2 regions of the Streptomyces sp. NPDC002144 genome follow, and region 2 is predicted to be linked to the other one. Evidence: riboswitches for the same ligand, from Rfam matches in the RefSeq annotation. Region 2 holds a riboswitch; the other holds the start of a gene.
The links. Region 2 has a riboswitch for S-adenosylmethionine ahead of ACWCQ1_RS07130 (aminotransferase class V-fold PLP-dependent enzyme). Riboswitches for the same ligand answer to the same signal wherever they lie in the genome.

Region 1 (4,312 bases), on a different contig from region 2:
TGAACTGGCGGACGGGATCCTGCCGTACCTGGCGGGACCACGCGCCCTGGCGGACCACATCGTGCCCGCCCTGACCACCGCCGCCGAGGCCGCCGGCCGCCCCGCGCCCAGGATCGTCGCCCTCGTGCCGGGCGTGGTCACCGACGACGTGGAGGCAGTAAAGGCCAAGGCCACCGAGAACCTCGCCTTCTACGAGGGGATCCCGTCCTACGCCCGGGTCATCGAACTCTCCGGCGCCCGACGAGCCGCCGACCTGGCCGTGATCGGCGACGAGCGGACCGTCGAGGCCAAGGTGCGCCGATACCGCGACGCCGGTGCCACCGAGGTCGTGTTCTCGGGCACCGGGATCGCCAAAGAGGCCGACCGCCGACGCACCTGGCGACTCCTCGGCGAACTCGCCCGCTGAACCGCCCCGAAGACCCGACAGCCCCTGCACGAAGGAGACTCCTTTGACCACCGAGGCCACCACGACCGACCTCCACACCTTCACCGAGACCTGGCTGGAGTGGTACCGGGCCCAGGAGGCCCAACTCTCCGCCCCGCACGGGATCCTGGCGATCACCGGCCAACACTGGCTCGACGACCGCCCCCAGCGTTTCCCGGACGCGCCCGGCGCCTGGCACACCGGCCCCGACGGAGTCGTCGTCACCCTCGACGACGGCGAGGAACTGGTCGTCGAGGGAACCCCGGTGCGCGGTGAACACCGTTTCGGCGTGCTGCCCGAGCGCGGCGGCGTCAACGCGGTGTGGAAGGACGCCGTCATCGAGGTCGCCAAGCGCGGCGGCCACGACATCGTGCGCCCCCGGCACCCGGACGCGCCCCGGCGCGCGGCCTTCACCGGAACACCTGCCTACGCACCCGACCCGCGTTGGGCCGTGACCGGCCGCTACGTCCCCTTCGACACACCCCGGCCGACCACCGTGGGGGCGGCCGTCGAGGGCCTGGAGCACGTCTATGACGCTCCGGGCAGGATCGACTTCGAGCTGGACGGACGTCAGCTGTCCCTCACCGCGTTCCCCGGCGCCGGCGAGGGCCGGCTGCTGGTGCTGTTCACCGACGCCACCTCCGGGGTCACCACCTACGCCGCCAACCGGGCCCTGTGGCTGGAGCCGCCCGCCGCCGACGGCCGGGTCGTCCTGGACTTCAACCGCGCCGCGAACCTGCCGTGCGCCTACACGGACCTGGCCACGTGCCCGCTGCCCCCGGCCGAGAACCGGCTGCCGGTGGCGATCGAGGCCGGTCAGAAGATCCCCCGCGAGCGCGGCGGTTCCTGAGCCGGGGCCCGGCCATTGACCAACGGCAAGATCTCTCCGTACGATCACGAGTGGCATTGAGTGTCAGCGTCAAGCCCTGGCTCGCTGACCGGCAACCCTCCCACGCGGTGGGGTGCTCCAGGTGAAAGCCCGGCGGGATCAGCGACGATCCCGCAAGCGCGTGGCCCCGTGACCGGGGCCGGACAGGTGGAGGACCGACATGCGGCACGGTGGTGACCTCAGCGCCCGTTTCGCCGTCGCCACCGTGTTCTCCCGGCTCTCGCGTCGGCGCCACATCGATCTCAAGCGCTCGACCAGCTGTCTCTGTCAGGCCTGACGCGCCTTTTCAGCGCTGGTCGCCGCCCGGCACCGGTCGCCGCCGCATCCGTCTGCGCCTGATCCGCGTACTTCGTTTCCGCTGATCCCCGTTCTTCCTTTCCGCTGATCCCTGTCTGCACAGCGCTCCCCGACGTCGGCATCACGCCGATCGGGTCCGCACGCCCTCGCACGGCCGAGTCCCGTACCACCGCCGTGCCTGGTGACACGAGTAGGAGAAGCCCTCCGTGATCGCACTTCCCCATGTCAGAACCTCTCGGTGGGCGGCACTGACCGCCCTTGTGACCACCAGCGCCCTGCTGACCGCCTGCGGATCCGGCGGCGGCGACGCGGGCGGCGGCACCGGAGTGCCCAGGTCCGGCGGCACCCTGACCTTCGCGGTGGGCTCGGACTCCGGCTGCGTGGATCCGCAGCAGGTCGCCAGCAACGAGACCATCTACTCGGTGCGCCAGCTCGTGGACTCCCTGACGGACCAGGACCCGAAGACCGGCAAGATCGTGCCGTGGCTGGCGAAGAGCTGGGACGTCAGTCCCGACGCCACGGCCTTCACCTTCCATCTGCGCTCCGGCGTCACCTTCAGCGACGGCTCGAAGCTGACCGCGCAGGTGGTCAAGGACAACTTCGACGCGGTGCCGAAGCTCGGCGCCCTGGGCACCCTCGCCGAGGGCTACCTGAGCGGCGTCAAGAGCACCACCGTGGTCGACCCGCTCACCGTGAAGGTGACCTTCGGCCAGCCCAACGCCCAGTTCCTGCAGGCCACTTCGACGCACTCGCTCGGCATCGAGTCCTCGGCCAGCGTGAAGAAGACCCCGCAGCAGAAGTGCAGCGACGGGGTGACCGGCTCCGGACCGTTCGTGCTGAAGCAGTACGTGCAGAACCAGTCCCTCACACTCGCCAGGCGCACCGGATACGCCTGGGGATCATCACTGTGGTCCAAGAAGGGCGAGGCGTATCTCGACAAGCTGGTGTTCAAGGTCGTGCCGGAGCCGGGTGTGCGGGCCGGCAGCCTGCAGTCCGGTCAGGTGGACGCCGTCGCCAGCGTCGGCAAGGCCAACGAGGCGGCCCTCAAGGGTGGCCAGGTCACCCTCCAGCGACGGGCCAACCCCGGGGTGGTGTTCGGTCTCGGCCTGAACAACTCCCGGCCGCTGTTCAAGGACGCCAAGGTGCGCCAGGCGATCCTCCACGCCATCGACCGGCAGCAGATCGCCGACACCGTCTTCCCGACCGGCACCCGGCCGGCCACCAGCGTCCTCGCACACACCACACCCGACTACACCGACCTCGCCTCCGGCCTGACCTTCGACGTCACCAAGGCCAAGTCCCTGCTGGATGCGGCCGGCTGGAAGACCGGAAGCGACGGCATCCGCGCCAAGGGCGGCCAGAAGCTGAGTCTTACGATCAAGTGGTTTCCCAACGCGGCCACCAACCAGCCCGCGCTGGAGCTCATTCAGCAGCAGCTCAAGACCGTCGGTGTCGACGTGGCCCTCAAGCAGCTCCAGGTCACGCAGTTCGCCCCGACACTCCAGTCGGGCGACTACGACGCGGTGTGGGGGAACGTGACCCGCGCCGATCCCGACATCCTGCGCAGCTCCTTCTCCACCGAGCTGGCCAACTTCTACCACCTGCCCCCGAGTTCCCTGGACACGGCACTGTCCGAGCAGGCCGCTACCGTCGACCCGGCCAAGCGCAGGCAACTGGTCGGCCGGGCACAGCAGTTGATCGTGCAGAACGCCTACTACGCTCCGGTGGTGGAGCTCCAGACCCAACTGGGCGTGTCGAAGAAGGTGCACGACCTGGACTTCGACGCCTCCAGCCGGCTCCAGCTGCACGACACCTGGATCGGCTGACGCATGCGCCGCTATGTGATCAAACGGCTCGCGCAGGCGGTCGGCGTGCTGTGGGCGGCGTACACGGTCTCGTTCCTGGTGCTGGACTATCTGCCGGGCGACCCGGTCACGGCGATGGCCAGTGCCGGGATGGACTCGGGGCAGGTCGACCCGAAACAGATCGCCGCCCTGCGGCACGAGTACGGCTTCGACAAGCCGGTGCTGGTGCAGTACGCCGAGTACCTCGGCCGGGCGGTGCGCGGGGACTTCGGCGACTCGGTGTCCACCGGTCGTGCGGTGACCTCGACGCTGGCCGACGCCCTGCCGCAGACCCTGCAGTTGACCGGCGCGGCCCTGCTGCTCGCGGTGCTCCTCGGCGGCGGTCTGGCGGTGGTGGCGACGTACACCAGACAGCGCTGGCTGCGGCAGCTGCTGCTGTCGCTGCCGCCGCTGGGGGTGTCCGTCCCGACGTTCTGGGTGGGGCTGCTGCTGGTCGAGTTGTTCTCCTTCCGGCTGCGCTGGTTTCCCGCGTTCGGCAACGACGGCCTGCGGGGGCTGGTGCTGCCGGCCCTGACGCTGGCGGTGCCGACCGGGGCGCAGGTCGCCCAGGTGCTCGCCAAGAGCCTGCTCACCGCACTGGACCAGGCGTACATCGAGACAGCGCGGGCCAAGGGCGCCGACCGGTGGCGGGTTCATCTGCGGCACGCCCTGCGCAACGCGTCCCTGCCGGCGCTGACCGTCGTCGGCCTGCTCGTGGGGCAACTGATCGCCGGTTCGGTGGTGGTGGAGACCGTGTTCTCCCGCGACGGCCTCGGCCGCGTCACCGCGGCGGCGGTCACGGCCCAGGACATCCCGCTCGTGCAAGGGGTCGTGGTGTTCGGAGCGCTGATCTTCGTG
Region 2 (4,312 bases):
CTGGTGCGTTCTAGGCGGCGAGGCGGTCTGGGCGGCTGCGTCCTGTTACGTCATGCTCTGTGTTCATGATCGGCAACTGGGACGTGACCATCGGCAGAGTGCTCCGCACACCCTCGGCACCGGTGACGTACGGCCTGATCGCCCTGTGCTGTCTGCTCTTCCTGGCCGGGCCCGCGGCGGGGCTGAACCCGGCCTACGGCACCGGGGACGCGCTGCTCGCCGCGCAGCGCGCCTACTTCCACCGCTGGGGCGTGGTCCCGGCCGAGCTGTTCCAGGGCTCGCCCCGGGCCGCGCTCACCCCGGCGACCGCCCTGTTCGTGCACGGCAGCTGGGTGCACCTGCTGGGCAACATGCTCTTCCTCTACGTCTTCGGGGCGATGACCGAGGAACGGATGGGCCGGATCCGGTTCACGCTCTTCTACGTCGGCTGCGGCTGTCTGGCCCTGCTGGGCTACGCGGCCGCCAACGCCGCCTCCGAGCAGTCCCTGGTCGGCGCGTCCGGGGCGATCTCGGCGGTCCTGGGGGCGTTTCTGTACCTGTTCCCCGGGGCCCGGGTGACAAGCCTGCTGCCCTTCCTGTTCTTCCTCCCCCTCCGCTTCCCCGCCTGGGTCGTCCTGCCCTTCTGGGCGTCCCTGCAGTGGCTGGCGGCGGGCCGGGCGTCCCAGGGGCCCGGGGTGGCGTATCTGGCCCACCTGGTGGGCTTCGGCCTGGGCTTCCTCTACGCGTGGGGTTTCCGCCGTACGACTAGAGTGAGGGCCGCCCCTGCTCCGGCCCCCGAGGGAGAGAACCAGCCGTGATCACCGCGATCGTCCTCATCAAGACCAGCGTGGACCGGATCCCCGAGATCGCCGAGCGGATCGCCGCGCTGGACTCCGTCAGTGAGGTCTTCTCCGTCACGGGCACCTACGACCTGATCGCCATGGTCCGGGTCAAGCAGCACGAGGACCTGGCGGAGGTCATCCCGGGCTCCATCAGCAAGATCCCGGGCGTCGAGGCCACGGACACCCATGTCGCGTTCCGGACCTACTCGCAGCACGACCTGGAGGCCGCGTTCGCGATCGGCCTGGACTCCTGACGCGCCGCCCTACTCCGCGGGACGGTGCAGCCGCCCCCAGAGGGTGACCAGCGCGCCCCAGTTCACCACCTGCCAGGCCGGGATGTCGGCGGAGTGCGGCACGCCGTCCTCGTCGGCGCCCCGCACCGTGAGGCTCGCGTCCCGCCGCATCGCCCACCAGGACCGGGGGACGGACGGGTCCGGCAGGTCGACGGCGAGTGTGGGCTCCTCCAGGCCGGACCACGGCAGGAGCGTCCGCCCGCGCGGCAGCCACAGCCCCCGCGCGTCCGCCGTGAGCCGGCCGAAGGCGACCTGCCGGCCCTCATCGAGCCGGGCGAGCAGTGCGGGCGCCTGCGCCCCGCCCACCCGCCGCCGCACGTGGTGGACGGCGGCGCGGATCGCCGCGTTCTCGGCGCGTTGCTCGTCCGGCTCGTGAAGCCGCCACTCGTCGAGGACGAAGGAGTGTTCCGAGCCGTCGGCGAACCGCGCCAGGTGCCGATGGCCGAAGGCGTACCAGGGCGGGCCGTGCTCCCGGCCCCGTCTCAGGGTCAGGTCGATCGTGGAGCGCCAGTCGGTCACCTGCTCCCAGCGCCGGGCCCGCGCGCCCGGCACCGACACCAGCCCCTCCTCGTACAGGTACACCGGTGCCGTACGGAGCAGCCGTGGCCGACGGCGCGCGACGGCCACCGCGAGGAGCTCCCCGAGTTCCCCGGCCGACGCCGACTCACCTACCGCGGCCGGAATCCCCACACAAGGGATGATTACACGGCCGGAACGCAGCGGCCGTCCTCGGTGCGGTAGTTCCACCTCGCCCCGTCGCTCACCAGTTCCCGCACGGCGTTCACGAAGCGCTCGACATGCTCGTCGGGGGTGCCCGCGCCGAAGCTGACCCGGATCGCGTTCAGCGACTTCTCGCCGGGCGCGGCCTCGGGGGCGCCGCACTCGCCCTGGGTCTGGGGGTCGGAGCCGAGGAGGGTGCGCACCAGCGGGTGGGCGCAGAAGAGACCGTCGCGGACGCCGATGCCGTACTCGGCGGAGAGGGCGGCGGCGAAGTGGGAGCTGTTCCAGCCCTCGACGACGAAGGAGATCACGCCGACCCGGGGCGCGTCGTCGCCGAAGAGGGACAGCACCTTCACCTGCGGGACCTCCGCCAGGCCTGCCCGCACCTTCTCGATCAGGTGCCGCTCGCGGGCGACCAGGGTGTCGAAGCCGGCCTCCGTCAGCGCCTTGCAGGCCGAGGCGATGGAGTAGGCGCCGATCACGTTCGGGGAGCCCGCCTCGTGCCGGGCGGCGCTGTCGTGCCACTCCACGTCCACTCCCCCGTCCTCACGGCGGGTGACCTTGCGGCTGGCGCCGCCACCCGCGAGGTAGGGGTCGGCCGCGCGCAGCCAGTCGGCGCGGCCGGCCAGGACGCCGGAGCCGAAGGGGGCGTACAGCTTGTGGCCGGAGAAGGCGACCCAGTCGACGTCCAGGTCACGGACGGAGACGGGGTGGTGCGGGGCCAGCTGGGCGGCGTCCAGCACGATGCGCGCGCCGTGCGCGTGGGCGGCGGCGGCCAGCTCGCGGACCGGCCACAGCTCGCCGGTGACGTTCGAGGCGCCGGTGACGCAGACCAGGGCCGGGCCCTTCGGGTCGCGGTCGGCGAGGGCGCGCTCCAGGGTCTCCACGGCCTGCGCGGGGGTGCGCGGGGCGTTGAGGTAGGTGACCCGGGCGTCCTGCCAGGGCAGCAGGCTGGCGTGGTGCTCGGTCTCGAAGACGAAGACCTGGCAGTCGGCGGGGAGGGCGCGGGCGAGGAGGTTGAGGGAGTCCGTGGTCGAGCGGGTGAAGACCAGCTGGTCGTCGGCGCGGCAGTCGAGGAACTCGGCGACGGTCCTGCGGGCGTTCTCGAACAGGTCGGTGGAGAGCTGCGAGAGGTAGCCCGCACCGCGGTGGACGCTGCCGTAGTACGGGGCGTAGGCGGCCACGTCGTCCCAGACGCGCTGCAGGGCGGGGGCGCTGGCCGCGTAGTCGAGGGCCGCGTAGGTGACTTCGCCGCCCGTCACGAGCGGGACGGTGACATCCCGGCCCAGAACGGGCAGAGGGGCACAAATGGTCTGGACGGACGCAGCGGTGGAGACAGACATGGGGAACTCCCGTGAAAGGCAGAGAAAAAGGCGAGAAGGGGGTGCGCGGAGGCGGGGCTCGGCGGCCCTATCGCATTCGCTTGCTCACGGGAGACTCCCTCGATGACCAGGATCCCTGGGCTGTGCTCATCTCGAGAGCGTGAGGGATCCGCGCTTGCCGCAGACCTCGCTGCCTACGGCCTGGTCTTCACCCGGGGCACCCCGCCACGGACGGAGGGTTGCCGGACAGTCGGCCGGGGCCTCATGACTGTCACTCATGACCTGGAAGAGAACGTACGTGAGGTGATCGCGGTCCCGCAACCCGTGTCCGGATGACGGGACCGCGACCTCCTTCGGTTACTTGTTGCTGGCCGCCACCCAGCGCTCCAGCGCCCGCTTGGCCGCCCCGGAGTCGATCGACTCCGCCGCCCGGTCCATGCCGGCCCGCAACTGCTCGGCCAGGGTGCCCGGACCGGGGTCGAGGGCCACCAGGGCCGCCGCCGAGTTCAGCAGGACGGCGTCCCGTACCGGGCCCGTCTCGCCGTCCAGGAGACGCCGGGCGACCTCCGCGTTGTAGGAGGGGTCGCCGCCGCGCAGAGCCTCCACCGGGACGAGGTCGATGCCGACGTCACGGGGGTCGAAGGTCTCCTCGGTGACCTTGCCGTCCCGGACGATCCAGACGTGGGACGTGGACGTCGTCGTGAGTTCGTCGAGGCCGTCGTCGCCGCGGAAGACGAGCGAGGAGTTGCCGCGCTCGGCGAAGACGCCGGCGACGATCGGCGCCATGCGCGGGTCGGCGACACCCACGGCCTGCGCCCGCACCTTGGCGGGGTTGGTGAGCGGACCGAGCGCGTTGAACACCGTCCGGATGCCCAACTGGCCGCGCGTGGCGCCGACATGACGCAGCGCCGGATGGAACTTGATCGCGAAGCAGAAGGTGATCCCGGCCTCCGCGGCCACCTGCGGGATCCGCTGCACGGGCAGTTCGAGGTTGACGCCCAGCTTCTCCAGGACGTCGGAGGCCCCGGACGCGGAGGACGCGGCCCGGTTGCCGTGCTTGACGACCCGCGCCCCGGTGCCGGCGACCACGATCGCGGACATCGTGGAGATGTTGACGGTCTTCGCGCCGTCGCCGCCGGTGCCGACGATGTCGACG

Region 1: it holds a riboswitch for S-adenosylmethionine, as region 2 does, so the genes downstream of both, ACWCQ1_RS36670 (putative leader peptide) here and ACWCQ1_RS07130 (aminotransferase class V-fold PLP-dependent enzyme) in region 2, are expected to answer to the same signal.

Annotation. Positions count from the first base shown of each region.
Region 1 covers NZ_JBSFDB010000032.1:84,798-89,109, forward strand. The annotation lists gene ACWCQ1_RS36660 (LLM class F420-dependent oxidoreductase) at 1-406, shown strand, start outside; gene ACWCQ1_RS36665 (DUF1684 domain-containing protein) at 450-1,274, shown strand; SAM riboswitch class IV at 1,327-1,439, shown strand; gene ACWCQ1_RS36670 (putative leader peptide) at 1,474-1,590, shown strand; gene ACWCQ1_RS36675 (ABC transporter substrate-binding protein) at 1,817-3,436, shown strand; gene ACWCQ1_RS36680 (ABC transporter permease) at 3,440-4,312, shown strand, end outside.
Region 2 covers NZ_JBSFDB010000003.1:467,355-471,666, forward strand. The annotation lists gene ACWCQ1_RS07115 (rhomboid family intramembrane serine protease) at 66-797, shown strand; gene ACWCQ1_RS07120 (Lrp/AsnC family transcriptional regulator) at 794-1,075, shown strand; gene ACWCQ1_RS07125 (hypothetical protein) at 1,085-1,804, opposite strand; gene ACWCQ1_RS07130 (aminotransferase class V-fold PLP-dependent enzyme) at 1,816-3,177, opposite strand; SAM riboswitch class IV at 3,323-3,439, opposite strand; gene trpD (anthranilate phosphoribosyltransferase) at 3,514-4,312, opposite strand, start outside.